2 regions of the Stenotrophomonas maltophilia group sp. SKK55 genome follow, and region 1 is predicted to be linked to the other one. Evidence: riboswitches for the same ligand, from Rfam matches in the RefSeq annotation. Region 1 holds a riboswitch; the other holds the start of a gene.

Region 1 (15,122 bases):
ACAAACGCCCGTCGTTAGAGCGTGTTGTGCTGGCGTGTGACTCTCTCTCTCTCTCCCACACGCCAACCGAAGCCCGGCCTCGCGCCGGGCTTCTTCTTTTGTGTGCGTCCGGAGAGTGCAGGGCCGCAGCAGTTCCATGTAGCGCGGGAATGCACGGTGCTGCTCGCAGGACGGAACGAGAACCGCTCCGTTGCCGGTCAGGCGGTTCCGCTATGATCCCGGCACGTCGCCATTGACGATGCACCCGCCTCAAGCCAGCAGGAACTGCCGTGAATTCCCAGCCCGCACCGATCACCGCCCTCAACCACACGCTCGACAACGAGCCGCAGCAGATCACCGCACCGCTTACCCATTCGGCGGCGTTTCTGGTGCTGAAGGTGAAGGATGACGAGGCGTCGATCGCCAAGGCACGCGAGGTGCTGGCGAGCACCGATGACCTGATCAAGAACACCGCCATCCGCGAGATCGAGCGCACCTTCACCTGCAACGTGGCCATCGGCCATCGCGTGTGGCAGCCGCTGGTGGGCTCCACGCCGCCACGCGAGCTGAAGCCGTTCCGCGAGATCAAGGGCGCGACCCACACCGCTGTGGCCACGCCCGGTGACCTGCTGTACCACATCCGCGCACGTACCATGGACCTGATCGTGGCGTTCGAGCGCAACCTGCTGATGGCCTTCGGTGATGCGGTGGAAGCGGTCGATGACGTGGCCGGCTTCCGCTACTTCGATGGCCGCGATCTGCTCGACTTCGTCGACGGCACCGCCAACCCGGAAGGACTGTCGCTGCCGGAAGCCACCATTGTTGGCGATGAAGACCCGGAGCATGCCGGCGGCAGCTACGTGGTGGTGCAGAAGTACCTGCACAACCTCGATGCCTGGCGCGCGCAGAAGACCGAGGCGCAGGAGGCGATCATCGGCCGCACCAAGCACGACAACATCGAGCTGGATGATGCGCCGGCCGATGCGCAGAAATCGCACAAGACGCTGTGCACCATCGAAGACGCCGACGGCGAGCACGAAATCCTGCGCGACAACATGCCGTTCGCCAACCCGGGCCGCGGCGAGTACGGCACCTACTTCATCGGCTACACGCGCCGCCTGTGGGTGATCGAGAAGATGCTCGAGCGCATGTTCATCGGCAATCCTGCGCCGCTGCACGACCGCATCCTCGACTTCTCCACCGCCACCACCGGCGTGACCTTCTTCGCGCCCTCGCGCAAGGTGCTGGCCGACCTGGGCGAGTGATCGCGCCGGGCCATCACGGCCCGCCATCTGCCTGTCATCTATGGCGCCGACCATGGCGCGCTGGAGGGGAGCGCAGGAGGCAGGCGATGGTCATGTCAGCAAACAGGACCGGCATCCGCCGCTGGTGGCGGCCACTGGCCGCGTTGTTCGCCGCGCTGGCGCTGGGCAGTTCGGCGGCGTCCGCACACGAAGCCCCTGCGCACTGGATGGCCTACGCCGCCGCCGTGGGTGGCCAGCTGCAGCAGCGCCTGCAGCAGGAACAGGACCCGCAGGTGCAGCGCGTGGTGGAGTGGTTGCGTGCACACCCGGATACACCTACGCCGCTGCCTGTGAGCCTGTGGATTGCGGCGGACGGCCGCATCTCGAAGCTGGAGTTCGACAGCCTGGGTGACGCCCAGGTCGATGCCGACCTGCGCGCGACGTTGCAGGCAGCGCCGTTGCAGACCGCACCGCCGGCCGACATGCGCCAACCGCTGCGATTGGGTCTGGTGCTTGACCGGTAGATCCACGCCATGCGTGGATGGGCCTACCGGTGACCCTTCAGCCACGCATGGCGTGGCTCTACTGTGGATGGCCAGCGCACAGCCCGGCCATCCGCATCAACGAACCGGCGCCACCTGCGGTTCGCGCGCGGCCGCGCTCCATGCGCGCAGGCCGAACACGGCCAGGCCGAGGAAGAACACGTACAGCGCGGCAGTTACGTGCAGCGACTTGAACAGGTACGCACCCACATAGACCACGTCCACGGCGATCCATACCCACCAGCAGGCGACGTGGCGGCGCGCCTGCCACCACTGGCCGACCAGGCTCAGTGCGGTCAGCATCGCGTCCAGCCACGGCAGCGCGGCATCGGTGAAGGTGTGCATGGCCGCACCCAGCGCCACGCCACCGCACAGGCCGAAGGCCAGGTCGCGCAGCAGCTTGCCTCGCGCCAGTGGCACGATGCGGATGCTGCCCTCATCGGCGGCGTGCTGGCGCCAGTTGAGCCAGCCGTAGACCAGGAAGCCACCGAAGGCGACCTGCAGCAGGGTGTCCGAGTACAGCTTGGCCTCGGCGAACACCAGGCCATACAGCGTGACCGACAGCAGGCCCACCGGCCATGCAGACAACCGGCGCCGGGCCATCAGCCAGACGCCGAGCACGCTGCACAGCGCGGCGGTCCACTCGAGCACGACGCCGTTCACAGCGCGAACGTCACCGACAGGCGCGCCTGTCGCGGTGCGCCGGGGAACAGGTAGTAGTCACCGCCGCTGCTGCCGGTGTCACGCCAGTAGAAGCGGTTGAACACGTTGTCCACCGACAGGTTCCAGGTCACGGCACGCTCGTGCAGCCGGTGCTGGAAACGCAGGCCGGCATCGAACACCGAGTAGTCCGGCGCGCGCACGGCGCCGTCGGCGCGTGCCACGTTGGCACCGGCATAGCGCCACCCGCCAGTGACATCCAGGCCCTGCAGGAACGGCAGTGCATAGGCCACGTGCACGCTGGCACGCACCTTCGGCACGTTCACCAGCTGATGGCCCTCATAGGCCGGCGTGCCGGTGTCGCGCGCGCGCGCCTGCAGCACGCTGGCACTGGCCACGATCTGCAATGCGTCCGTCAGCTGGCCGTTGGCGGTCAGCTCCAGGCCGGTGTGGGTCTGCGTGCCTTCCTCGACGAAGGTGTAACCCACGTCGCTGTTGTCCGGCTTGGCGTACTGGTACGGCTGCGAAATGCGGAACACGGCTGCGCCCAGCGTCAACGCCTCGACCGGCACGTACTTCACGCCCACTTCCAGCTGGCGCGACTGTACCGACGGCAGGAAGGTGTCAGCGTTGCTGGTCCAGAACGGCGCTTCCTGGCCCAGCGAAATGCCGCGCACGTAACTGGCGTAGGCGTTGAGCTGGTCGGTGGCTTTCCACACCACCGCAGTCTGTGGCAGGAAGCGCGACAGGCGGCTGTGCCGCTGCGGGATGCCGCGCTTGTCGTAGGCGCGCTCGTCCAGGCGCACGAAGCGGCCACCGGCCAGCCACTGCCAGTCGTCACCGAAGCTCATCCGGTCCAGCGCGAAGAACGCGGCTTGGCGGCTGTCCAGGCGCAGTGCGGAGGGGCCCGGCATCCTCGGCGACGGCGCGAACACCGGCACCGGTGCGTCGTGGATGTTGCTGGTGCCGACGTACTCGTTGACGCTCGGGCGCCTGTCCACGGTGCGGCGGAAGTAGTCGGCACCGAGGGTCAGCTGGTGGCCGATGCTGCCGGTCTCGAAGCGGCCACGCAGTTCGGCACGGGCCTGCTGGTTCTGGCGGGTGTCGTCCGGGCTGCGGTAGTCGTAGATGTCATAGTCGCCATTGGGCGCGAAGTAGTTGCCCGGCACGCTGCCGTCGGCGCACTGCGTGGCGTAGTAGCAGCCGTAGGCGAAGGCGACGTTGTCGTCGATCACCGAGCGGCTGTGGCCCACCGAGACGCGCGACTGCCAAGCGTCATTGAAATCGTAAGTATGCAGCGCGGTGATGTTGGTGCTGGCGATATCCACCGGGCGCTGCCACGGCTGATAGCCGAGCAGATGCTCGCGGTCGACACCACGCGGCAGGTCACGCGCGCCCAGCAGCTGGTAGCCGGACACCGAGCGCTGCGAGCTGGTCTGGTAGTTGGCATCCACTTCCAGCTTGCCGCGCTCGCCGATCAGCCAGTCGGCGGCCAGCGAGTAGAAGTTGCGGCGGCCATCGGCATGCTCGACGTAGGATTTGCTGGAATCCCATGCGGCATTCAGGCGCAGGCCGAAGCGCGGGGTGATCCAGTGGCCGACATCGACGGCGACGTAGCGCGAGCCTTCCGAATCGGTGCCGAGCGTGGCGGTGCGCACTTCGGCCGGGCGCTTGCCGATGTAGTTGATGATGCCGCCCGGCGCCATCACGCCTGCCGCCAGGCCGGCTTCACCCTTGAGGATCTCCACCGACTGCACGTTCTCCAGCGCCAGGCGTTGCTCGCCGGCGATGGACAGCCCATTGAAGCGGTAGCCGGTGGCGGCGTCCAGGGCGAAGCCGCGGATGGCGACGTTCTGGTAGTAGCCCACCGGCGCGTAGGCATCACCCAGCGAGGCATCATTGCTGGCCAGCTCGGACAGCGAACGTAGCTGGCGGCGGTCGAGATAGTCGCGCTCGAGCACGTTCACCGAAGCCGGCGTGTCCTTCCACGAACCGCCACCGAAGGCGTTCACGCGCGAGGTATCGGCCTTCGGTTTGCCGGCCTGCACGCGCACCGCCGCCAGTTCGGTCGGCGAGCGTTCGGCGCCGGTGGCAGACGCATCGGTGGTGGCCTCGGCCCCGCTGGCATGCAGCGGCAGCGCGGCACAGAGGGCGAGGGAGAGCAGGGTGGGGCGCAGGCAGCGGTTCATTCGATTCGTCTTCGGACAACAAGGGAGACGAAGCGACGGCGCGCAGGTGCACCGGCCCATGACGGGGGTGTGGCTGCGGCTCAAAGCTCCCTACGCCGGTGCAAACCGGATCAGGTTCCAAGGGACTCTCTCAGCCTGGCAGATCCAGGCACCCCCGCTTCAGGTGACCATTTCACTACAAATGGTACGGATTTGCGAGCCGGCGCCCTTCAGGCTGCCGCGTGCAGGGCCTGCAGCAATGCCTGTCCCGGCGCGCTGTGGAACCACGCCGGGTGCCCCAGCATGAAGGGCTGCCACGCCACGTCGGCATTCGCGGTCGAGCCGGTGACACCTTCGAAGTACTCCACTTCGGACAGTGCGAAGTCGAAATGCACCATCGGCAGCAGGTCGGCCAGCAGGTGCACGCGTGCCGCCGACAGCGGCAGCACCTCGCGGTAGCCATCGAGCAACGCCAGCGCGATATCGATGCGCACGGCCTCCATGCCGCGCGCCAGCTCCAGCCACGCCACGGCGTTGCGCTCGATGGCGGTGGCCAGGTCGAACAGTGCGCTGGTGGGCGAGGCCAGGCCGAAATCCAGAACGGTGCTGACCTGCCCGTCGCGCCACAGCAGGTTGGAGACATGCCAGTCGTTGTGCGCCCACAGCCGTGGTTCGTCGCGCAGGCGCTCGGCCAGGCCCGTGTGCCACGGCAGCACGTCACGCCGCAACTGCGCTTCCCACGGAATGCGCGCGAGATAGCGGGCCAGGCCGGGGCGCGCGTGCAGCCCTGCCTTGATTGCCGCCACCGGATCGTCGGCGCGGATCAGATCATCGCGCGCGACCAGCAGATGGGTGCTGCGCTGGGGCGCGCGGTAGCCGTCGGCAGCACGGTGCAGCTGGGCCAGCATGCGTCCGGCTTCACGGGCCTGCGCGACGTCGGTCAGCAGCGACCACGACACCGCGTCGCGGTACAGGTCGTCGCCTACGCCGACGTCGTGCAGTTCAAACGTCCATTCGCCGCGTTCGACTGCGGTGTGACCATCGGTCGCTGCAAGCACCTGCACCACCGGCACGCCAGCAGTGGCGAGATGGGCGATGAAGCGGTGCTCTTCCTCCAGGCAGGCCGCGTTGCGCACGCTGTGGTGATGGCGCTTGATGAACACCGCGCCGCGCGTGCCATCGACGATGGCGGCAGCCGACAGCGGTCGCGGGCTGTGCCAGCGCGGTTGGCTGCCGCTGTCCAGCTGCGGATAGCACTGCCGCAACCACGCGATGTCCGCCGCGCTGATCGGTGGCCAGTCGGCAGCGACCTCGTCGTTGTTGAGGCCCTGCACGCGGTGGGAGGAAGACGTCATGCCGCAGCCTGAGAGGGGAAAGTCACATCCAAGGCTGCGCATTCAACGCCATGCGCGCGGCCAACGCAAACGGGCGGGTCATCGACCCGCCCGTCTCTGCCATCGGCAGGGTAACGCCGCCGTGCCGCTTACCAGCCGCGATGGCGACCGCGGTCGTGGTAGTAGCGGTTGTCGTAGTAACGCTCGCGCTGCCAGCGGCGGTCGTCGCCACGATCGTAGTAACCGCTGCGGTAGTAGCCACGATCGTAGCGGTTGTCGTAGTAGCGATTGTCGTAATAACGACGGTCGCGGCGGTCGGAGGTGGTCAGATTGCCGATCGCGCCGCCGGCCACGGCACCACCGACGGTGGCGGCAGGATCACCGTTGGAGAGCAGGTTGCCGGCCACGCCACCGACCACGGCGCCGACCAGGGTGCGCTTGTCCTTCCTCGACATCGCGCTGGCATCGCTGACCACGGCGACACCGGCCACCAGTGCCAGAGCCATCGCCAGACCACGGAAGCTGAGTGTGGAAGTACTGAGCATGTTCGTTCTCCTGTGAGGTGCATGCCGCGCTGGGCAGGGAGGGCGCGGGGCGCCCCGGCTGCCGTGATGTCCACGCTGGCGTTCCAACATTGCCGGAACATTGCCTGGTGCACCGAGCGGCTTGCGCATTCATCTAGCGGCAGGCGGCATGAAGCAAGGCTGAAAGCGGCTGCGGCCGCTCAGCTGGCGGAAAGGAAAAGGGCCGCGGAGGTGGCCCCTCCCTCCTCTGCCAAGGCGTTGGCATGTCCGACGCCCATCGCCTTCTGGGCCTGCCGCGCCTGCTCCTGCGGGGTCTCCTGCTGCGGCTGCAGCACGTCAGGCGCGCCCTGCACCGCACCGCGGCGAAGCGCCAGGCTCTGCCTGCTGGCGGCCCGCGTCCACGGTGACGCGGCTGGCGGCCGGACATGCGCCGGTCGATCCCTTCGACCTCGCATTGTTGCTGGGGCGATTATGTGAATCGCGTCTCAGATCTTGCCGTCACGCAGATAGTCGAACAATTCGGCATCGCCCTTCAGCCCCAGCTTGAGCATCGCATCGCCCTTCTGCCGGCTGATGGTGCTGACGCTCTTGTGCAGCAGCAGCGAAATCTCCTTTACCGTCATGCCGGTGCCCAGCAAGCGCAGCACCTCCACCTCGCGCGGGGACAGCGGCTTGCCGTCGCCCTCGCGCATGCGCCAGCTGCCGGCCGCTTCCACCCGCTCGCGCAGGCTGCGGCTGATGTAGGGCTGGCCGCGGTAGACCGACTGGATGGCCTGTGGCAGTTCGTCCATCGACGAACTCTTGTCGACCAGGCCGAGCACGCCGCTGTCGAGCACCATGCGCAGGATCGCCAGGTTGCTGGAGACGCTGAGCATCAGCACCGGCAGGTCGGGATGGCGGCGGCGGATCATGCCGATCATGGCGAAGCCGTCGGCCTGCGGGCTGCCCGGCATGGAGTAGTCGGTGACCAGCAGGTCACAGGGCTGGCTGGCGAGCAGGGTCATCAGCGCCTGCGCGCTGTCGGCCTCGCCGACCACGCGGCCGACGCCGCTCGACTCGATGACGGCGCGGGTACCGATACGGACCACGGGGTGATCGTCTGCGATGATGATGCGCAAGCTCATGCTCTAGTATGGCCATCGGGCACGCCGGACCGCGACCATCGCGGTCCCTGGCAGGATTCTAGGAGATCGACGCAGATGCGTAGGTGGGCTGTTCGCGGGCTGCTCCTGCTGCTGGCGGTGCTGGCGCTGCCCGTGGCCCAGGCACAGCCGGCCCCTGGCCTGCTGCCGCTCAGCCCGTTGCAGCGCGAATACCTGGTGGCGCATCCGACCATCGTTGTCGGGCAGTATGACAGCGGCTGGCCGCCCTTCGAGTCCCTCCGTGATGGCGAGCAGGTCGGGCTGGGACCGGACTACCTGTCGCATCTTGCTCGCCAGCTCGGTGTGAAGGTCGAGGCGCGCCGCTATCCGGACTGGACATCCGTGCTGGATGCGGCATGTCGTGGCGAGATCGACGTGGTGATGAATGTCGGCCTCAGTGCCGACCGCACCCGCTGCATGGTCTATACCGCCGCCTACAGTGAGGCGCCGCTCGCACTGGTGGGCCGGCCCGATGACCTGCGTGCCTCCGACATGCCGGACCTGGATGGGCTGAGGGTGGTGATCGAACAGGACTTCCTGACCGGTCCGCAGGTGCGCGCCCGATTCCCGCGTGCCCGCCAGCTTGTCGCAAATGACACGTTGAGCGCATTGCAGATGGTCAGAGACGACAAAGCGGACGTCTACATCGGCAATGCCTTCGTCGCCACCGAGCTGATTGCCAGCCGGCGCCTGCAGGGCGTGGCGCTGTTGCGGCCGAGCGACCTGCCCCCTGAACGGTTGCACTTCGGCATTCCCAACAGCAAGCAACCCCTGGCCGAAGCCCTGGACCTGGCGCTGGCCGCGACCAGCCAGGCCCAGCGCGATGCCCTTGCACAACGCTGGTTGTCACCGCCGCACTGGTCGGCATCGGCGCAGCTGGCGCTGAGCCAGGCCGAGAAGCGTGTGCTGGAGCAGCCGCTGATGATCGGTTTCGCGCCGAATGCCGCGCCCCTGTCGTTCACCGGCGAGGATGGCCGGCCCAGTGGCCTGGCCAGCGAGTACCTGCAGCGCCTGATGCAGGCCGGCGCCAACCTGAAGGTCGAGAACAGCCACGACTGGTACGAGGTGCGTGAGAAGGCCCGCCGCGGTGAACTGCAGGCGGTGATGGGCATACCCGTTGATTCGCGCTACCTGGGCCCGGACTGGGTGTTCAGCCAGCCCTTCATCAGCGTGCCGAACGTGATTGTGGTCAGGAGCGATGGCGAGTCGCTGCTGGGCCTGGCCGACCTGCAGGGCAAGCGCGTGCTGCTGTCCGACCCGGAGCGCGTGCGTGGCTATGTGCAGCAACAGGCGCCGCAGGCCCGGATCATTGCTGCGCGGAGTGCCGAGCAGGCGCTGCAGCGCCTGCTTGAGGGTGAAGCCGATGCCTATGTCGGCAACCTTGCCGTGGTCGATCACCTGCTGCGCAGCCGTTTCCCGGGGCGGATGCAGGTCGCGGCTCCGGCCGGTTTCAACGACCAGCTGGCGCTGGCAGTGGATCGCCGCCATGCGGCCCTGGCCACGACCTTCGATCGCCTGCTGCTGCAGATGACCCCACGCAAGCGCGAGGCGCTGCGCAGCGCCTGGCTGGCGGTGGAGTACCGCAATGGGGTCGACTGGAGCAATCTGCTGCGGTGGGGCGTGCCCGTGCTGATGGTGCTGCTGACCGCACTGCTGGTGCATGGCGTGGGCCATTGGCGGCTGCGCCGTGAGGTGGCAGGACGCCGCCAGCTGGAGCAGCGCCTGGCCGAGGTGACCGACAACCTGCCGGCGGTGGTCTACCAGGCCCGTCGCGATGCCGATGGCACGCTGAGCTTCCCGTTCATCGCCGGCGACCTGCCTGCGTTGTTCGGCATCACCCGGCAGCAGGCCGAACAGGATGCGAGGGTGTTGCTGGAACGCGTCGAGCAGGAGGACCGCGCGCGCATCCTGCATTCCATCGAGCAGGCCGCGCACCAGTTCGCGCCGTTGATCCTGGAGTTCCGCCTGCGCAGCGACGGGGAAGGCGTGCGCTGGGTGCGCAGCCAGGCCCATCCCTACGCCGCCGAAGAAGGCGCGGTGATCTGGAGCGGGTACTGGGTGGATGTAAGCGAAGCCCGGATGCAGGCCGATGCACTGGCGGCGGCGAAGGCGGACGCCGAGCAGGCCGCTGAGGCCAAATCGCGTTTCCTGGCCACGATGAGCCACGAGATCCGTACGCCGATGAGCGGCGTGCTGGGCATGCTGGAGGTGCTGGCGCACTCACCGCTGGACAGCGAGCAGCAGCGCATCCTCGGCGTGATCGAGGATTCGGCGCAGATGCTGCGGCAGATCCTCGACGACATCCTCGATTACTCGCGGCTGGAAGCGGGTGCACTGCGCCTGGAGCCGGTGCCGCAACCGCTGCGGCCCCTGCTGGAAAGCGTGTGCCGGTTGATGTCGGCGCAGGCCAGTGCACGCGGGCTGGAACTGCACGTGCAGATCGACCCTCAGCTGGCGGCAGCGCACGAAGTGGATGGCGTGCGCCTGCGCCAGATCGTGTTCAACCTGCTCAGCAATGCCATCAAGTTCACTGCACGCGGCGAAGTGCGGCTGCAGCTGGAGGTACTGGGCCCGACCGCCGAAGACGGCAGCCAGCCGCTGTGCCTGAGCGTCACCGACACCGGCACCGGGATCGCACCGGAACAGCTGCAGCACCTGTTTGCGCCGTTCACCCAGGCCGGTGCCTACATCCAGCGCGACCATGGTGGTACCGGCCTCGGCCTGAGCATCTGCCAGCGTCTGGTGCAGATGATGGGCGGCGAGCTGGAGTTGCACAGCACGCTGGGCGAGGGCACCCGCGCCGAGGTGCGGCTGGCGCTGGTGGAGGCAGGCAGGGGTGACGTTGAAGCGCTGGTTGCGGAGCAGGAGCAGGCGGCGCTGCTGCCGCCGGCGCTGCGCGAGGCACGCGTGCTGGTGATCGAGGATCACCCGACCAACCAGGCGATGATGGCGTGGCGGCTGCAGCAGCTGGGCGTACCCCATGTGCTGCTGGGCGATGGCCAGCAGGCACTGGACCGCTTGTCATCGGAGGCCTTCGATCTGGTCATTACCGACTGCCGCATGCCGGTACTCGACGGCTTCGGTTTCACCCGCCTGCTGCGCGAGCGCGAGGGCCGTACCGGCCAGCCGCGGCTGACGGTGCTGGCGCTGACCGCCAGCGTGCTGGACGACGATGCGCGCCGCTGCCGCGAGGCCGGCATGGACGAGGTGCTGGCCAAGCCGCTGTCGCTGGCCACGCTGCGCACCGCGCTGCTGCGCTGGCTGCCGCAGGCACAGGGCCAGTCGTTCGATGCGCCCGTGCAGGAGACTGTCGCCGACGACGCTGAAGTGCTGCCTGATCTGGCCACCCTGCAGCAGCGCTATGGCTCGCGCGCCGTGGCCGAGCAGCTGCGCGACAGCCTGTTGCAGGCCAGTGAAAGTGATCTGGCGGCGGTGCAGCGCGCCGTGCGGGCCGGTGACCGCGAGACTGCGGCGCTCCACCTGCATCGCCAGGCGGGCGGTCTGGGGGCGATCGGGGCAAGCGCACTGGCCGGGCAGGCCAACGCGCTGGTCGAGCGCCTGCAGGATGCGACCGAGGCCGATCCGGCACCGGTGTTCGCCGCTGTAACGGCGTTCGTGGAGCGCCTGCAGCACCAGCTGCAGCGACTGGGTCACTGAGACGACTGCTGTTGCAGGTAGGCGATCACCAGTGCGCGGCGTTCGGCGCTGGGAAAGGCGTTGTACATGCGCGTGCCGGGCACCACGTGGGTGGGCGACTGCAGGAACGCGTCCAGGGTCTGCGCGCTCCAGGTGATGTCGGCGCGGCGCATGCCGTCGGAATAGCCGTAATCGGGCAGGCTGCCGGCGCGACGGCCGATCACGCCGTGCAGGTTGGGGCCGAAGCGGTGGATGCCGCCAGGCTGTACGGTGTGGCAGCCGGCGCACAGTTCGAACGCGCGCTGCATGGCCTGCTGCCGGGCCTGTTCAGGCGTGGCCGGCGCCGCAGGCGTGCGCTGGCAGGCCGTGGCAAGCAGGGCCACGGCAACGGTGGTGAGCAGGCGGGAGGCACGCATGGGCGGGCAGGATAGCGGTGCGGTGGAGCGGCCGGGCTGCGACACGTGGTCGCAGCCCGGGGCGATCACATGCCCGAGTAGTTCGGGCCGCCGCCGCCCTGCGGGGTCACCCAGACGATGTTCTGGGTCGGGTCTTTGATGTCGCAGGTCTTGCAGTGCACGCAGTTCTGCGCGTTGATCTGCAGGCGCGCGTTGTCGGCGTCGCCGACGAACTCGTACACGCCGGCCGGGCAGTAACGGGCTTCGGGACCGGCGTACTCGGCCAGGTTCACCTTCACCGGAATGCTCGGATCCTTCAGCGTGAGGTGGCTGGGCTGGTTCTCGTCGTGGTTGGTGCTGCTCAGGAACACCGAGCTGAGACGATCGAAGGTCAGCACGCCATCGGGCTTGGGGTAGGCGATGCGGGTGTGCTGCGACGCCGGCTCCAGGCAGGCGTGGTCAGGCTGGGTGCGGTGCAGGGTCCACGGCGGGTTGCGCACGCCCAGCTTCGGCAGCAGCCACTGCTCCACGCCGGTCATCAGCGTGGCAACGGTCTGGCCCTTCTTGAACCACTGCTTGAAGTTCTTGGCCTGCTGCAGTTCGGTGAACAGCCAGCTGGCTTCGAACGCCTTCGGGTAGGCGCTCAGTTCATCGTGCTGGCGATCGGCGGCCAGCGCGTCGAACGCGGCGTCGGCGCACAGCATGCCGGTCTTGATCGCGGCATGGCTGCCCTTGATGCGGCTGGCGTTGAGGTAGCCGGCCTCGCAGCCGACCAGCGCGCCCCCGGGAAACACCGTCTTCGGCAGCGACAGCAGGCCGCCGGCGGTGATCGCACGGGCGCCGTAACCGATGCGGGTGCCGCCCTCCAGGTGCTTGCGGATGGAGGGATGGGTCTTGAAACGCTGGAACTCCTCGAACGGGCTCAGCCACGGGTTCCTGTAGTCCAGGCCGACCACATAGCCGATGGCGACCTTGCCGCCGTCGGCGTGGTACAGGAACGCACCGCCGTAGGTGTCGCTGTCCAGCGGCCAGCCAGCCGCATGCACCACCAGGCCCGGCTCGTGCCGGGCCGGGTCGATCTGCCACAGCTCCTTGATGCCGATGCCGTAGGCCTGCGGGTCCTTGCCTTCGTCCAGTTTGTAGCGGGCGATCAGCTGGCGGCCGAGGTGGCCGCGCGCACCTTCGGCGAAGATCGTGTACTTGGCGTGCAGCGCCATCCCCCGTTCGAAGGCCGGACCGATGCTGCCGTCCTTCTCGATGCCCATGTCGCCGGTGGCCACGCCGATGACCTCGCCGTTGTCGCCGTACAGCACTTCTGCAGCGGCGAAGCCAGGGAAGATCGCAACCTCCAGCGCCTCGGCCTGCTGCGCCAGCCAGCGGGTCACTTCGCCCAGGCTGATGATGTAGTTGCCTTCGTTGTGGAAGCACTCCGGCAGCAGCGCATTGGGGGTGCTGCGCGCGCCGGTCTCGCTGAGGAACAGGAATTCGTCGCGGGTGACCTTCTGCTTCAGCGGTGCGCCGCGCTCGGCCCAGTCCGGGAACAGTTCGGTCAGCGCGCGCGGATCCATCACCGCGCCGGACAGCACGTGCGCGCCCGGTTCGGAGCCCTTCTCCAGCACGCACACCGACAGCTCGCGGCCGGCTTCGATCGCGCGCTGGCGCAGGCGGATCGCGGTGGCCAGGCCGGCGGGGCCGGCACCGACGATCACCACGTCGAACTCCATTACTTCACGCGGGGGCAGGGCGTTGGCTTCAGCGCTCATCGATTGCATGACTCGTGGGTAGGGCCGGCATCGGGGCCACCGGCGGTGCCTGGGAATCGCGCGTGCGGCCACGGGCGAAACGGTTGTTTGAATGTGTCAGGGTACCGGGCCGCGCGTGATCGAGCTAGATCGGCCATGTTCACGTCATGATTGCTGCATTGCAGCGTAGCGGTGCATCTCTGGTGGGTGCCGACCTTGGTCGGCACGCGCTGCCCGGATGACCGACAATGGCCGGGTCCTGACTGCGTGTGAGTGCCATGGCTTTGCATCCGTACGATCTGTTCGATGTCCGTTCCCTGCTCAACGAGGAAGAGCGCGCGGTGCAGGAGAGCGTCGCCCGCTTCACCAACGAGCGCGTGCTGCCGATCATCGGCGATGCTTTCGATCAGGCCCGCTTCCCCGACGAACTGGTGCCGGAGATCGCCTCGTTGGGCCTGCTGGGCGCGACCCTGCCGACCGAGTACGGCGGCGGTGGCCTCGGCGCGGTCAGCTATGGCCTGATCTGCCAGGAGCTGGAGCGCGGCGATTCGGGCCTGCGCAGCTTCGTTTCGGTGCAGAGCTCGCTGTGCATGTATCCCATCTACGCGTACGGCAGCGAGGAACAGCGCCAGCAGTGGCTGCCGGCGATGGCACGCGGCGAACTGATCGGCTGCTTCGGCCTGACCGAGGCGCACGGTGGGTCCGACCCGGCCAGCATGAAGACCCGCGCGGTGCGCGACGGCAGCGACTGGCGCATCAGCGGCAGCAAGATGTGGATCACCAGCGGCCCGGTGGCCGACCTCGCGATCGTCTGGGCACAGACCGAGGACGGCATCCAAGGCTTCGTGCTGGAAAAGGGCATGGCCGGCTTCACGACGCAGGAGATCAAGCACAAGATGAGCCTGCGCGCGTCGCTGACCGGCGCGCTGTTCTTCGATGACGTGCGCGTGCCCGACAGCCATCGCCTGCCGAACGTGAAGGGCCTGAAGGGGCCGCTGGGCTGCCTGACCCAGGCCCGTTACGGCATCAGCTGGGGGCCGATCGGTGCGGCGATTGCCTGCCTGGATGAAGCGCTGGGCTATGCCAAGGAGCGTGTGCTGTTCGGTCGACCGCTGGCGGCCACGCAGAGCGCGCAGATCAAGCTGGCCGAGATGGCCCGCCGCATCACCACCGCGCAGCTGCTGGCCTTGCAGCTGGGTCGCCTGAAGGAAGCCGGCCAGCTGCAGCCGCAGCAGGTCAGCCTGGCCAAGTGGAACAACTGCCGCATGGCGATTGACATCGCCCGCGAGTGTCGCGATCTGCTCGGTGGGGCTGGGATCACCACCGAGCACGTGGCGATCCGTCATGCGCTGAACCTGGAATCGGTGATCACCTACGAGGGTACCGAGACCGTGCACCAGCTGGTGATCGGCCGCGAGCTGACCGGCATCAACGCGTTCTGAGTGCATCGGTAGTGCCGGCCGCTGGCCGGCATTGCCAGGTAGGGTGGGCGGCAAGGGACGCCTATCCGGAGATGCAAGCTGAATGAAGAACAATCCCGCTGTAAGGCTGCTGTGCCTCCCGCTGCTGTTCCAAGCCTCCGTGCTGCAGATGGCGTGGGCAGGCAACAGGGATGATGGGGCATGGGCAGGCAGCTATTCGCAGGCGAGCGATCTGTGTACCGAACCGGGCAGCGGACGCAGTTGCCGTGATGGGTTCAGGGACAGCCTGTCGATTGTCGAAGAATCACTGGGCTATAGGGTTGAGCTGCACAGTA
Region 2 (15,122 bases), on a different contig from region 1:
CGACCTGTGCCTCGGAAGCGGCGCTGGCGTAGGGCAACGTGCCGTCCGCGGCGGCCGGCAGGGTCGGCGTGGAATGGTCCATCGTCGCCTTGGTGCGGTCCGGCCGGCGCGGCGACAGGCCGCGCTCGCGCAGTTCGGTGAATGCCTGCGGTGAGGTCACCTCGTGGATCAGGTGCAGGTCGATGTACAGCACGGCGGGCGCGCTGTCGGATTCGGGAACCACCACGTGGGCGTCCCACAGTTTGTCGTACAGGGTGCGGGGTGCAGAAGTCATGCGTATGCCTGGCAGAAGTACGAAATAGCGAACATCAGTAAAGAAAGCGGAACGGTCAAGTCAACGACGGCGGGCGAGCACCCGCAGTCGCACGTAGTCGGCCAGCGGCTGGCCGGCGGCATTGCGTGGCAGGTCGGCCAGCAACGCGGTGGCAGCCTCGCGCACGGTGGCGCGGGCCTCGGCGGGCAGGTCATCCAGCAGCGGCGCGGCGAATACCCGCAGCCAGCCGGCCACGCCGGTCGGCAGTGGGGTCGGGCGCGGCGTGCATTCGATCAGCTGCACCTGGAAGCCATGCTGGCGCAGGCGGTCGGCATAGGCATCGGCGCTCGGGAAGTACCACTGGAAGGTGCTGGCGCCATGGCCGTGCGCCACGCGTGCGGCCTGCACGGCCGCGATGATCGTGGCCACGTTGCCATGGCCGCCGAACTCGGCGACGAAGCGGCCACCGGGGCGCAGCGCGCGGCGTACGCCTTCCAGCACGCGGTCCGGGGTGCCCATCCAATGCAGTGCCGCGTTGCTGAACACTGCATCGAACTCGCTGTCGAACGACAGTGCGTGGCCGTCCATCACCTGGGCATCGACACCGCGCGCGCGGGCGGCGATCACCAGTTCCGGCGAGGCATCCACGCCGTGGATGCGTGCGCCGCTCAGGGCCAGTTCGGTGCTGAGCACGCCATCGCCACAGCCCAGGTCGAGGATGCGCTCACCGGCGCGCGGATCGAGCAGGCGCGCGACCGCGCCACCGAGCAACGGTACGAAACCGGCATCGATCGCATAGTCCTGGGCGTTCCACTGCTGGCCAGCGGCTGCGGTAGGAGTGTCGAAGGCGCTCATCTCGGGTTCCTCAGGCGGTTGCGGGGGTGGGAACGTCGGTGCTGCTTTGGGCGGCGGCGTGGCGCTGGCGCAGCAGGCGGTTGGCCACGTCCAGCCAGGCCAGCGCGGAGGCTTCGATGATGTCCTTGCTCGTACCGGTGCCGTCGTACTCCACGCCGTCGTGGCGCACACTCAGATTGGCCTCGCCGCGGGCATCGGCGCCGATGCCCACGCTGTGCACGTGGTAGCTGTCCAGCATCAGCTGTACGCCGGTGGCGGCCGACAGCGCGCCGAACAGGGCATCGACCGGGCCGTCGCCCTGCGCGGTCTCGGCCACGCGGTTGCCGTCCGGGTCGGACAGTTCGACCAGCGCGTTGGCACGGCTGCCGACATCGCTGATGGTCATCGACGCCAGGCGGTAGCCCTGCGCGTTGGAGCCGCCCTGCATCAACGTCTGCAGGTCGGCATCGGTGACCACGCGCTGCTGTTCGCACAGGCCCTTGAACTGCTCGAACACCAGTTTCAGTTCGTCTTCGTCCAGCCAGAAGCCCAGCGCACGCAGGCGCGCTTCAACAGCGGCGCGGCCACTGTGGCGGCCCAGCACCATCTGCGAATCCTCCCAGCCCACGTCTTCCGGGCGCATGATTTCGTAGGTGCCGCGATGACGCAGCATGCCGTGCTGGTGGATGCCCGATTCGTGGGCGAAGGCATTGGCGCCGACGATGGCCTTGTTGCGCTGCACCGGCATGCCGACCAGGCGCTGCAGCAGCTGCGAGGTGCCGACGATGCGCGGGGTGTTGATCGAACTGTCCTGCTCGTAGAAGGCCTGGCGGACTTTCAGCACCATCGCGATCTCTTCCAGTGAACAGTTGCCGGCGCGCTCGCCGATGCCGTTGACGGTGCACTCGACCTGGCGTGCACCGCCCTCGATGGCGGCCAGCGAGTTGGCCACGGCCAGGCCCAGGTCATTGTGGCAGTGCGCGCTGAAGATCACGTTGGCGGCATTCGGCACATCGGCGACGCCGGCGATGACCTGCTGGAACATCGCGCGGATTTCTTCCGGCGTGGTGAAGCCGACGGTGTCGGGCAGGTTGATGGTGGTGGCGCCGGCGGCAATGGCTACGCGCGAGACTTCGATCAGGTAGTCCAGCTCGGTGCGGGTGGCATCCTCGGCCGAGAATTCGACATCGTCGATGTACGAGCGTGCCAGCGATACATGCTTGCGTACCGATTCCAGCACCTGCTCGCGGGTCATCCGCAGCTTGTGTTCGCGGTGCAGCGGGCTGGTGGACAGGAACACGTGCAGGCGCGGGTTGGCCGCAGCTTCCAGGGCACGCGCCGAGGTTTCGATATCGGCCTGCAGGCAGCGCGACAGCACGGCCAGGCTCAGGCTCGGGCGGCGCAGCTCACGGCCGATCAGGGCCATCGCCTCGCGGTCGGACTGCGAGCTGGCCGGGAAGCCGGTCTCGATGATGTCCACACCCAGTTCGTCCAGCGCACGCGCCATCACCAGCTTCTGCGGCGGGCTCATGCTGCAGCCGGGGGACTGCTCGCCGTCACGCAGGGTGGTGTCGAAGATGCGGATGCGCGGGGTGGTAATTCGTTCGATGGTGGTCACAGGGAAATCTCCTCGACAGCGGGTGCGGCGGCTTGCAGGGGGGAAGGGGAAGAGGTGGGGGACGCGAGGGCGCTGGCCTTGCCGGGCGAGCGTGGGGTTTCACTACGCCGTCGCCGTGGTTTCCGCGGCGGGCGCGGCCGGATGTCGGTGAGCAGGCCGGCCAGGACACCCGCATCGATATTCCCGCCGGACACCACCGCGCACTTGCGGCGGCCAGCGACACGGCGGCCTGCTGCCAGCGCCAGCGCACCGGCGCCCTCGGCGATGATGTGTTCTTCCAGTGCCAGCCGGACCAGGGTTTCACGCAGTTCGGCTTCGCGCACGATCACCACGTCGTCCAGCAGCGAGGTGCACAGGCGTCGGGTCAGGAATCCAGGGATCTTCACCCGCACGCCGTCGGCCAGCGAGGCGACGGGGGCGATCTCGCGCACGTCGCCGCGGATGGCGCGCGCCATTGAGTCAACGCCTTCCACCTGGGCGCCGATCACGCGCACGCCCTGTGATTTCAGCGCCAGTGCAACGCCGGAGGCCAGTCCGCCACCACCAATCGGCACGATCACCACGTCCGGTGCATGCGCGGCCAGCTCGATGCCGACCGTACCCTGGCCGGCAATCACATCGGCGTCGTCGAACGCGGACAGGAAGCGGTAGCCATGGCGCTGTGCCAGTTCGACGGCGAAGGCGTAGGCCTCGTCATAGCTGGTGCCATGCTGGCGCACGGTGGCGCCCCAGTGAGCGACCCCGGCGATCTTGGTGGCCGGTGCGCCATGCGGCATCACGGTGATGGCCGGGACGTCCAGGCGGTAGGCTGCCCACGCCACGCCCTGGGCATGGTTGCCGGCCGAGGCGCAGATCACCGGCCGGGTATCGCCGCGCTCGCGGCCGGCCAGCAGCGCGTTCAACGCGCCGCGCACCTTGTAGGACCCGGTGCGCTGCAGGTTCTCCAGCTTCAGCCAGGTGCCGAAGCGCTCGGCATGGTGCAGCGGGGTAGGCGGCAGGAAGCGGCGCAGCCGGGCCTGCGCCGCCAGTACGTCGGCGACGCTTACGTCGCCGACATCGCTTTCCTGGCTGGCATCAGCGGCCGGCATGGGCCACCAGCGGGGTGCAGGCGACCGCCGCATGCGGGCACGGGCGGCGAAGAAGACGCCTCCGTACCGGCACCGTGGTCACTACGGTACGGGTGTTCATACGGATGCTCCTTCCACGGCGGTGACCTGCACGGACACGCAGTCGTAGATCTTCTCGATCTGCCGGCACAGCGTTTCCGCCGGGCGCTGGCCATCCACCACCAGCTGCAGGTGCCAGCGGCCATCGTCGGCGGCCACCGGCGCACCGCTGATCGCACGCGGCGCGAAGCCACGGCGCTCGGCCATGCCGATCACGCGCAACAGCGCGCCTTCGGCCGGGTGCAGCACCAGGTCAAGCCGGTAGTGCATTTGGGATCTCCTGGCGGGCATGGGCGGGGTTGCTTTCCAGCATCGTGCTGTTGGCGGTGTTCGGTGGCACCAGCGGCCATACGTTGGCGCGTGCATCGATGGCCACGTGCAGCAGTGCCGGGCCGGGTTCGGCCAGCAGCGCGGCCAGGCCACCCTCGACGTCATCCCGCGCGTCGATGCGGGTGGCGGCAATGCCGAATACCTGCGCCAGCGCCACGAAGTCCGGGTTGTCGGACAGGTCGATCTCGCTGTAGCGCTCGGCGAAGAACAGCTCCTGCCACTGCCGCACCATGCCCAGCGAACTGTTGTCCAGCAGCACGATCTTCACCGGCAGGCGGCAGCGGGCAATGGTGGCCAGCTCCTGCACGTTCATCATGAAGCTGCCGTCGCCGGACACCAGCACCACGGTGCGATCGGGGCAGGCGAACTGCGCACCCATCGCGGCCGGCAGGCCGAAGCCCATGGTGCCCAGCGCGCCACTGGTCAGGTGGTTGCGCGGGTGGTTGAAGCGGCAGTGCTGGGCCACCCACATCTGGTGCTGGCCAACGTCGCAGGCGATCACCGCATCGGCCGGGGCCAGCTCGCTCAGGCGCTTCAGCAGCGCCGGGGCGTAGATGTGCTGACCCGGTGCGTCGTAGCGCGCGGCGAAACGATCGCGGTGCTGTGCACAGCGCTTGCGCCACGCCTCCTGGTGGGCCTTGGGGGAGGGGAAGGCCGCACGCAGGGCGCGGATGGCATGACCGACATTGCCGGGCACGGCGACATCGGCGCTGCGCAGCTTGGAAATCTCATATGCGTCCGCATCGATGTGAACGACGCGGGCGAACGGTGCAAACTCCGCCAGCTTGCCGGTGGCACGGTCGTCGAAGCGTGCGCCCAGCACCAGCAGCAGGTCGCTTTCCTGCACCGCCATGTTGGCCGCGCGGGTGCCGTGCATGCCCAGCATGCCCAGCGACTGCGGATGGCTGGCCGGCAGTGCGCCGAGGCCGCGCAGGGTCATCACGGTGGGGATGGCACTGGCCTCGACGAAGTCGCGCAGGTCCTGCACGGCATCGCCCAGCGCGATGCCGCCACCGGCGTAGACCACCGGCTTCTCGGCCGCCGCCAGCGCGGCGATGGCCTCGGCAATGGCGGCCTCGGCTGGCGCCGGCGGTGGTTCGACGCTGCTGGGCACATGCGCCGGCAGATGGCTGGCATCGGCCAGCTGCACGTCCTTGGGCAGGTCGATCAGCACCGGGCCGGGACGGCCCTCGCGGGCGATCCGGAACGCATCGGCCACCACGCGCGGCAGGTCATCGACGCTGCGCACCAGCCAGCTGTGCTTGACGATCGGCATCGTCAGGCCGAACACATCCAGTTCCTGGAAGGCGTCGGTGCCCAGCAGCGGCGTGCCGACCTGGCCGGTGATGCAGACCATCGGTACCGAGTCCAGCATCGCATCGGCGATGCCGGTGACCAGGTTCGACGCGCCCGGGCCGGAGGTGGCCACGCAGACGCCCACCTGGTTGCTGGCGCGGGCGAAACCGTTGGCGGCCAGCGCCGCGCCCTGCTCATGGCGTACCAGGATGTGCTTCAGCGACGAATCCACCAGCGCGTCGTAGAACGGCATGATGGTGCCGCCGGGATAGCCGAACAGCGTGCGGACGCCTTCGGCCTCCAGCGCCTGGGTCAGCCAGCGCGCGCCGTTGGGCGGCGCGCTGCGGTGTGTGGAAGAGTTCATGGGGGAACCTTGCAAAGCGGGTGGGGGAGGGCCGCGCGGTTACGCGGCCTGTCCTTGCAACCAGACCATCTTGGCGCGCAGTTCCTTGCCCACCTTTTCGATCGGGTGCTCCAGGTCGGCCTGCTTGAACCTGTTGTAGTTCGGCAGGCCCGCTTCGTACTCGGCCACCCAGTTCTTGGTGAAGGTGCCGTCCTGGATGTCCTTCAGCACTTCCTTCATGCGTGCCTTGGTGCTGGCGTCGATCACGCGCGGGCCGCTGACGTAGTCGCCGTACTGCGCGGTCTCGGAGATGAATTCCAGCATGCGCGAGATGCCGCCTTCGTAGAACAGGTCGACGATCAGCTTCAGCTCGTGCAGTACCTCGTAGTAGGCAATCTCCGGCTGGTAGCCGGCTTCCACCAGGGTCTCGAAACCGGCCTGCACCAGCGCCGACGCACCACCACACAGCACCGCCTGCTCGCCGAACAGATCGGTCTCGGTCTCTTCCTTGAAGGTGGTCTGGATCAGGTTGGCGCGGGCACCGCCGAGGCCGGCCGCATAGGCCTGGGCATGCTGCGCGGCCTTGCCGCTGACGTCCTGGTAGACCGCCCAGATGCACGGCACGCCACGGCCGATCTCGTACTCACGGCGCACCAGCGCACCCGGACCCTTCGGCGCGACCAGCACGACGTCCAGATCGGCGCGCGGCTCGATCATGCCGTAGTGCACGTTCAGGCCGTGCGCGAACAGCAGGCACGCCCCCTGCTTCATGTTCGGCGCCAGCACATCGTTGTAGAGCTTCTTCTGCACCATGTCCGGGGTCAGCACGGCGACCAGGTCGGCGTCCTTCACCGCATCGGCGGGCGCCACCACGGTGAATCCATCGGCCTGGGCCTTGGCTTCGGTCGGGCCGCCCGGACGCAGGCCTACCACCACGTCGAAGCCGGATTCGCGCAGGTTCAGTGCGTGGGCGCGGCCCTGGCTGCCGTAGCCGATGACGGCGATCTTGGTCTGGGGCAGGTCGTTGGTGCTCATGGGGGAGGTTCCTTGCGGTGGGAAGAAAAAAGAACGGCCGGTCGTCGAGGTGACGTGCCGGCCGGTCAGGGGAAAGCGGTGGAGGGGGCGCCGCGCATCGCACAGGCACAGCCACAGCCACCACGAGGCGTGGTGCTGCAGGTCCGGGTTGTGCGATGAGCGTTGGTCATGGTGGTTGCGTCTGAAACCAGGTCCTGAAATGAAAAAACCCGCACCGGGGCGGGTGCGGGTTTTTGAAGAGTTCCGGTGTGTCTGTTGCTTACACGCTGGCTCGTCCCGCACCTGTCGGTTGGGTAATAAGTACGAGCACAAGAATCGAACGCAGCGAGGCGGCGCCGGTGTCGGCGGCTTCGATGTGGGTTCGCGGTGGCGTGTTGTGATGCAGCATGTAATCGAGAGAAACACAGCCATTTCGGCGGTGTCAACCCTCGCGACAGATTTTCTTATCGGTTTCCGCGGCATCCAGCGGAATGGCTTGTGGCGCAAGGATGGTTGCCGTTGAAATTGTTTCGGTGAACCGGAATTCACTCCTTTCAGCGCGGTTTTTGCGCGGATTCCGGGCCGTTTTCGCCCTGGTGAGTGCGGCCCAAGGGCCGCGCCCACCGATAGGCCACGGCCCATGACCTCTGCCCGATACCGCATGAAGGCCGCAGCGGCGAAGATCGAGGGACCACCCTTCCACCGGAACCCGACCGTGTCCCGACGCCTTGCCCGCTCCCTGCTCGCCGCCGCCGTGCTGGCTGCCGTGCCTGCACTGTCCATCGCCGCCGACCGCATCACCGGCCACACCTTCGCCACCCGTTCGGAGGTGATCGCCCCGCATGCGATGGCGGCTACCTCGCAGCCGCTGGCCACCCAGATCGCGCTGGACGTGATGAAGGGCGGTGGCTCGGCGGTCGACGCGGCGATCGCGGCCAATGCCGCGCTCGGCCTGATGGAGCCGACCGGCAACGGCATCGGTGGCGACCTGTTCGCCATCGTCTGGGACCCAAAGACGCAGAAGCTCTACGGCTACAACGGCTCGGGCCGCTCGCCGAAGTCGCTCACCCTGGCCGAGTTCCAGCGTCGTGGCCTGAAGGACATCCCGGCCACCGGCCCGTTGCCGGTGTCGGTGCCCGGTGCGGTCGACGGCTGGTTCGCCCTGCACGACCGTTTCGGTCGCAAGCCGATGGCCGACAACCTGGCGCCGGCCATCCGTTACGCCCGCGAAGGGCACCCGGTGGCCGAGGTGATCGCCTACTACTGGGACCGTTCGGTGCCCAAGCTGTCGCAGTACCCGGGCTTCAAGGAGCAGTTCACGATCAACGGCCACGCCCCGCGCAAGGGCGAGATGTGGAAGAACCCGAACCTGGCCAGCACCCTGCAGAAGATCGCCGACGGCGGGCGCGACGCCTTCTACAAGGGCGAGATCGCCCGCACCATCGGTGACTACTTTAAGGCCAACGGTGGCTACCTGAGCTACCAGGACATGGCCGACCACCACGGTGAATGGGTCGAGCCGGTCAGCAGCAACTACCGGGGCTACGACGTCTGGGAGCTGCCACCCAACAGCCAGGGCATCGCTGCGCTTCAGATCCTCAACGTGCTGGAAGGCTACGATTTCTCGAAGATCCCGTTCGGCTCACCCGAGCACGTGCACCTGTTCGTCGAAGCGAAGAAGCTGGCCTTCGCCGACCGTGCGCGCTTCTACGCCGACATGGCATTCCAGCCGGCGCCGGTGCAGAAGCTGATCTCCAAGGAGTACGCCGCGCAGCGCCGGGCGCTGATCTCGATGGACAAGGCCTTGAAGGAAGTGCAGCCAGGCACACCGAAGCAGCTGGAGGAAGGCGACACGATCTACATGACCGTGGCCGACGCCGACGGCATGATGGTCTCGTTGATCCAGTCCAATTACCGCGGCATGGGCAGCGGCATGGCGCCGCCGGGATTGGGCTTCATCCTGCAGGACCGCGGCGAGATGTTCGTGCTGCAGAAGAACCATCCCAACGGATACGCACCGGGCAAGCGCCCCTTCCAGACGATCATTCCGGGGTTCATCACCAAGGGTGGCAAGCCGTATGCCAGCTTCGGCGTGATGGGCGGCGCGATGCAGCCGCAGGGCCATGCGCAGATCGTGATGAACCTGGTGGACTTCGGCATGAACCTGCAGGAAGCGGGCGACGCACCGCGCATCCAGCATGAAGGCTCGACCGAACCGACCGGGCAGGCCACGACGATGACCGACGGTGGTGAAGTGAATCTGGAAACCGGCTTCCCGTATGAAACAGTGCGTGCGCTGATGCGCAAGGGGCATCGCATCGTGTTCGCCGACGGCCCCTATGGCGGCTATCAGGCAATCATGCGCGACCCGGAGACGGGCGTGTATTACGGCGCGTCGGAGAGCCGCAAGGATGGGCAGGCGGCGGGGTATTGAGGTTTCCCGGCCACCGGGCTGAGCCCCCTCTGCGGTGATGGCAGTGATACGGGGCTTAGCCGGGCGGGTGGATCGTCTGGGGGCCGCTGCAAGTACGTCCATGTAAGCTCGGTCGCCGCATCCATGCGGCTCACGCCCCCAGCCAACCCACCCGCCCGGCCACGGACAGTTTCCGTGGCCGTCACCGCAGGAAAAGAAAAAAGAAGAGCAAGAGCAAAGGCAATGGCAACAGCCGCGCGCTGTGTGGCGGGGTCAGATCCGTTTTCCGAAGGAAAACGGATCTGACCCCTTCTTGTTTTCCGATACACATCTTCCACGCAAAGCGTGGAAAACCAACCGTTACCGGGAAACTGTCGGGGGTCACTTCATGGATGGGTTCACGGCGTGTCCTGCCCACCCACACCGCCCCACCCAACCAGCAGCAACCCAGAGCCGCCTTTGAATTTGACCTTGGCCCTTGCCTGAAAAAGCGGTGCAGCCGCAGGCTGCAAAACACCCTCAATCCTGATCGTGCGCGCGTGCGGCCTCGGCCTGTGTCTCCTCCTGCGCCGCCATCTCGCGTGCGATCCACGCATCGATCATGTGCCGCTGGCGCTGCGCCTGCCGCCGCTCGCGCGTGTATTCCTGGTCCAGCACCCGATACAGCGACACCATCACCAGCACCATCAACAGTGCGAATGGCAATGCCGCAATCGTGATCATGCCCTGCAGTGCCTCCAGGCCACCTGCGAGCAGCAACGCGCCCGCGATCAGCGCGATGCCCACGCCCCACGCGATCTTGTGCCTGCGCGGTGGTTCGCCCGCATCGTCTGTGGACATCGTGGCCAGTACCAGCACTGCCGAATCGGCCGACGTCACGAAGAAGATCATCAGCAGCACCAGCGCGATGCTCGACAGCAGCAACGGCAGGGGAAGGCTGTCGAAGAGGGTGAACAGCACCGTCTCGTAGCCGTTGCCCAGTGCCTGCACCAGGTCTGCGTGACCGAAGATCTGCGACCAGATTGCGGTGCCCCCGAAGACCGAGAACCAGAAGAAGCCCAACAGAGTTGGCGCAAGCACCACGCCTACCACGAACTCGCGAACACTGCGGCCGCGCGAGATGCGCGCGATGAACGAACCGACGAACGGCGCCCAGGAAATCCACCAGGCCCAGTAGAAGATCGTCCAGTCGGCCACCCAGGTACTGGACGAGAACGGCGACATGCGCAGGCTCATGGTCACCAGTTGGTTGAGATAGGAGCCCAGTGTGGTGGTGAAGGTATTGAAGATGGCGCCGGTCGGACCGAGCACCAGTACCAGTGCGAGCAGCAATGCCGCCAGCGCCAGGTTGACGTTGGATAGCCACTTCATGCCACGCCCGACGCCACTGAGCGTGGACGCCATGTACAGCACGAATGCCACTGCGATGATGGTCAACTGCAGCGGTACCCCCGCCTGAACACCGAAAACGCGCTCCACGCCGGCCGCGATCTGCACCGTGCCGAAGCCGAGTGCGGTTGCCACGCCGACTGCGGTGGCCACCACCGCAGAGATGTTGACCACCTTTCCGGCCCAGCCGCGATGGTGGCGACCGATGATTGGCTGCAGCATGTCGCTTATCTGACCACCGCCTTGGCGATTGAACTGGAACCAGGCCATCGCCAGGCCGATCAGCGCGTAGATCGCCCACGGGTGCAGGCCCCAATGGAAGAACGCATAGCGCATGGCGGCGCGCGCGGCGTCCATGCTTTCGGGCGCCAGCCCCTCCGGTGGCTTGCTGAAGTGCGAAATGGGCTCGGCGGCGCCCCAGAACACCAGGCCGATGCCCATGCCGGCAGCGAACAGCATCGACATCCAGCTGGCACGCGAGAACTCCGGCTCGGCATCTTCGCCACCGATGCGCAGGTTGCCGAAGCGGCCGAAGGCCAGGTACATCAGGAACACCAGCGCCAGGAACACGACCAGCAGGTACAGCCAGCCGACACTGCGGATGACCTCGGCCAGCATCGACTGGACCACGGTGTTGAAGGGACCGGGTGCAATACCGGCAAGCAGCACCAGCAGCAGAACCAGTGCGATGGAAACGCGAAACACCATGAAGGAGCTTCTCCGATCAAGGGATTGAGGGGAGCGAGCAGAGCTTGCAGCGAAGGGCCGGCGGCATGCAGCGCGAACCGGGCAGGGGCCGCGTCGGCGGCGAAGGAAGCATCGGTCGCTGGAGCGCGACGGACGTGCACGTTACTGAACGCGACGTCATGGTTCTGTTAACGAATATCGATTGGGGGCAACTCCGGAGGCGGGCGGTCTATGCTCTAATGCACGCCAAGAAGCGGGGGTACCGCGGCCAAGTGGCCACGGTTGAGACAGTCCCTTGGAACCTGATCCGGCTCATACCGGCGTAGGGAAGCTTTGCAATGCAGCCATTCCCGGACTCCGCCCAAGGAGCGTCCGGGCGCGGTCGCAGTGCGCCGCCGCTTCGTCCCTGACCTTCCTGGACGATGCCCGATGAACGCACAGCTCTCCGCCCTGCAGCAACAGGCCCAGCAACTCTCCGAATCCGTGACCCGGCCCATTCCCGGCTCGCGCAAGATCCACGTGCCCGGTTCGCGCCCGGATCTGCAGGTGCCGATGCGGGAGATTGCGTTGACCCGCACCCCGACGCTGTTCGGCGGCGAAGAGAATGCGCCGGTCACGGTCTACGACACGTCCGGCCCCTACACCGATCCGGGCGTGCGTATCGATCTGTCCGCCGGTCTGCCGGCACTGCGTCGCGGCTGGGTGGAGGAACGTGGCGATACCGAGCAGCTCGAAGGCCTGAGTTCGTCGTTCGGGCGTGATCGCGAGCACGACCCCAAGCTCGCTGCCGTGCGCTTCCCCGCACGCAGCCTGCCGCGCCGTGCACGGGCAGGCGCGAACGTCACCCAGATGCACTACGCGCGCCGCGGCATCATCACCCCGGAAATGGAATTCGTTGCCATCCGCGAGAACCAGCGGCTGGAAGCGATCCGCGATGCGGGCCTGCTGCAGCAGCACCCGGGCGAGGCGTTCGGCGCCTCGATCCAGAAGATCATCACGCCGGAGTTCGTGCGGGATGAAATCGCGCGCGGCCGCGCGGTGCTGCCCAACAACATCAACCATCCGGAAAGCGAGCCGATGATCATCGGCCGCAACTTCCTGACCAAGATCAATGCCAACATCGGCAACAGCGCCGTTTCCTCGGGAATCGCCGAGGAGGTAGAGAAACTGGTGTGGGCGATCCGCTGGGGCGGTGACACCGTGATGGACCTGTCCACCGGCAAGCACATCCATGAAACCCGCGAGTGGATCATCCGCAACTCGCCGGTGGCGATCGGTACGGTGCCGATCTACCAGGCGCTGGAGAAGGTCGATGGCCGTGCCGAAGCACTGACCTGGGAGATCTTCCGCGACACGCTGGTCGAGCAGGCCGAGCAGGGCGTGGACTACTTCACCATCCACGCCGGCGTGCTGCTGCGCTACGTGCCACTCACCGCCAAGCGGGTGACCGGCATCGTCAGCCGCGGGGGCTCGATCATGGCCAAGTGGTGCCTGGCGCACCACAGGGAGAATTTCCTGTACACGCATTTCGAAGAGATCTGCGAAATCATGAAGGCCTATGACGTGACCTTTTCGCTGGGTGACGGCCTGCGCCCGGGCTGCATCGCCGACGCCAACGACGCCGCGCAGTTCGGTGAGCTGGAAACACTGGGCGAACTGACGAAGATCGCTTGGAAGCATGATGTGCAGACCATGATCGAGGGCCCCGGCCACGTGCCGATGCAGCTGATCAAGGAGAACATGGACAAGCAGCTGCGTGAGTGCGGCGAGGCGCCTTTCTATACGCTGGGGCCGTTGACCTCCGATATCGCACCGGGCTACGACCACATCACCAGCGCGATCGGCGCGGCGATGATCGGGTGGTTCGGCACGGCCATGCTCTGTTACGTGACGCCGAAGGAGCATCTCGGCCTGCCCAATCGCCAGGACGTGCGCGACGGCATCATGGCCTATCGCATTGCCGCGCATGCGGCCGACCTGGCCAAGGGCCATCCGGGCGCGCAGGTTCGCGACAACGCGTTGAGCAAGGCGCGCTTCGAGTTCCGCTGGGAAGACCAGTTCCACCTTGGCCTGGATCCGGAGAAGGCCAAGGAGTTCCATGACGAGACGCTGCCGAAGGATGCGCACAAGCTGGCCCACTTCTGCTCGATGTGCGGCCCGCACTTCTGTTCGATGAAGATCACCCAGGATGTGCGTGACTACGCCGAGGCCGGCATGAAGGAGAAGTCGGAGGAGTTCCGCGCGGCTGGCGCAGAGGTCTACCAGCAGGGATGACGAGTAGCCGGGTGCCGGCCGCTGGCCGGCAGCCGGTTGTGCGGGGGCCGGGAAGCGTGCTGGCCAGCGGCCGGCACCACCGCTCATCACGCCGCTCCCCGCTATGCTCCGCGCATCACCCTGGGGGAAGGACACCATGCCTGTTGCCATGACCACCCGTTGGCTGGCCATCGCCCGCCGTCATCCTTCGGCCTGGCTGCTGGGTGCCCAGTTGATCGCGGTGCTGCTGTACCCCGCGCTGGACGACACCGCTGCCGGCCGCGCGGCGCTGGGCATGTTCGGCATGGCGGTACTGGGCCTGGCGCTGTGGGTGGTGCAGCGCAGCCCGCTGGGCACCTGGCTGGCACTGGTGCTGGCCATCCCGTCGGTGGTGTTCTCGCTGGCCGGTGCATTGCTCGACCGCAGCGCATTGCTGACCACCGCGCAGTTGCTGGAGAGCCTGCTGTACTTCTACACGGCCGGCGCGCTGATCGCCTACATGCTCCAGGACCACAAGGTCACCCGCGACGAACTGTTCGCCGCAGGCGCGACATTCACCTTGCTTGCATGGGCATTCGCGTTCGCATTCGCGGTATGCCAGCAGTGGTACCCGGGCAGCTTCCACGGCACCGGCGGAGGCGCGCAGCGCAGTTGGATGGAGCTGCTTTATCTCAGCTTCAGCTTGCTGTCTGGAGTCGGCTTGAGTGACGTCGTGCCGTTGCATCCACAGGCACGCGCACTGGTCATGCTGGAGCAGTTTTCCGGCGTGATGTACGTGGCTTTGGTGGTTTCGCGGCTGGTCGGATTGACCATGTTGCGGCGCATGTGAAAATGAACGCCAGATAAAAATTTCGCGCCCGAAAGGGCGCGAATGATGTCGCAAATTATGTGAATGCGTCGGCGAGAGAGAGCCTGATGTCGACCACGCGATAGGCGAGGTAACTTGCATAGGCTAGTATTAGCGCGCTCGATTGTTTTTGCGGTATGCGCCGATGCTTTGTGCGGAGTCTGGCTTTTCGCTGTTCCCAGGAAGGGGCGGTATCGAAGGCAAACACTGCCCGGGACCTGTCTCTACTGTGTAGCAGAAAATGAACAGCAGCGAAATCCAGCCCCCGGTATCCGATCGGATACGGATAGGAGAGTGCACCGTCACTCTGTCCTCGCGCGAAGTCGAGGTCGTCGGCGCGCGTCGCCCGCGCCGGCTGACGCCGAAGGCGCTGGGCGTGCTGCGCGTGCTGCTGCGGCAGCCGGGCCGCGTTGTCACCCGCGACGAGTTGTTCGCCGAGGTATGGCCGGACACGCTGCCGACCAACGATGTGCTGACCCAGGCCGTCACCCAGCTGCGCAAGGCGTTCAGCAACGACGACGACAACGGCCAGGCCTACATCGAAACCATCGCCAAGACAGGCTATCGGCTTCTGGTTCCGGTGCAGGTGCTGGACGATGCCGAGCCCGTGGCCGCAGGCGTCCCTGACGACGAAGGCATGGCCGCGCAGCCGGTGACCACTGCTGCGTTGCCTGCGCAT

What was found. Region 1 has a riboswitch for thiamine pyrophosphate ahead of AC2A1N_RS16450 (TonB-dependent receptor). Riboswitches for the same ligand answer to the same signal wherever they lie in the genome.
Region 2: another riboswitch for thiamine pyrophosphate. It lies ahead of thiC (phosphomethylpyrimidine synthase ThiC); the one in region 1 lies ahead of AC2A1N_RS16450 (TonB-dependent receptor).

The regions. Positions count from the first base shown of each region.
Region 1 is NZ_JBXUHP010000052.1:2,068-17,189, forward strand. It holds gene AC2A1N_RS16430 (OmpO family porin) at 1-1, shown strand, start outside; gene AC2A1N_RS16435 (Dyp-type peroxidase) at 270-1,244, shown strand; gene AC2A1N_RS16440 (hypothetical protein) at 1,331-1,747, shown strand; gene pnuC (nicotinamide riboside transporter PnuC) at 1,844-2,416, opposite strand; gene AC2A1N_RS16450 (TonB-dependent receptor) at 2,425-4,614, opposite strand; TPP riboswitch at 4,685-4,780, opposite strand; gene AC2A1N_RS16455 (phosphotransferase enzyme family protein) at 4,824-5,948, opposite strand; gene AC2A1N_RS16460 (glycine zipper 2TM domain-containing protein) at 6,077-6,472, opposite strand; gene AC2A1N_RS16465 (response regulator) at 6,937-7,575, opposite strand; gene AC2A1N_RS16470 (ATP-binding protein) at 7,651-11,250, shown strand; gene AC2A1N_RS16475 (c-type cytochrome) at 11,244-11,645, opposite strand; gene AC2A1N_RS16480 (electron transfer flavoprotein-ubiquinone oxidoreductase) at 11,711-13,387, opposite strand; gene AC2A1N_RS16485 (acyl-CoA dehydrogenase family protein) at 13,645-14,808, shown strand; gene AC2A1N_RS16490 (hypothetical protein) at 14,891-15,122, shown strand, end outside.
Region 2 is NZ_JBXUHP010000048.1:187,410-202,531, reverse strand. It holds gene leuC (3-isopropylmalate dehydratase large subunit) at 1-274, opposite strand, end outside; gene AC2A1N_RS15420 (class I SAM-dependent methyltransferase) at 335-1,108, opposite strand; gene AC2A1N_RS15415 (2-isopropylmalate synthase) at 1,119-2,705, opposite strand; gene AC2A1N_RS15410 (threonine dehydratase) at 2,702-3,793, opposite strand; gene AC2A1N_RS15405 (ACT domain-containing protein) at 3,890-4,141, opposite strand; gene ilvG (acetolactate synthase 2 catalytic subunit) at 4,125-5,861, opposite strand; gene ilvC (ketol-acid reductoisomerase) at 5,901-6,875, opposite strand; gene ggt (gamma-glutamyltransferase) at 7,570-9,288, shown strand; gene AC2A1N_RS15385 (BCCT family transporter) at 9,787-11,364, opposite strand; TPP riboswitch at 11,589-11,690, shown strand; gene thiC (phosphomethylpyrimidine synthase ThiC) at 11,773-13,617, shown strand; gene AC2A1N_RS15375 (ion channel) at 13,754-14,425, shown strand; gene AC2A1N_RS15370 (winged helix-turn-helix domain-containing protein) at 14,685-15,122, shown strand, end outside.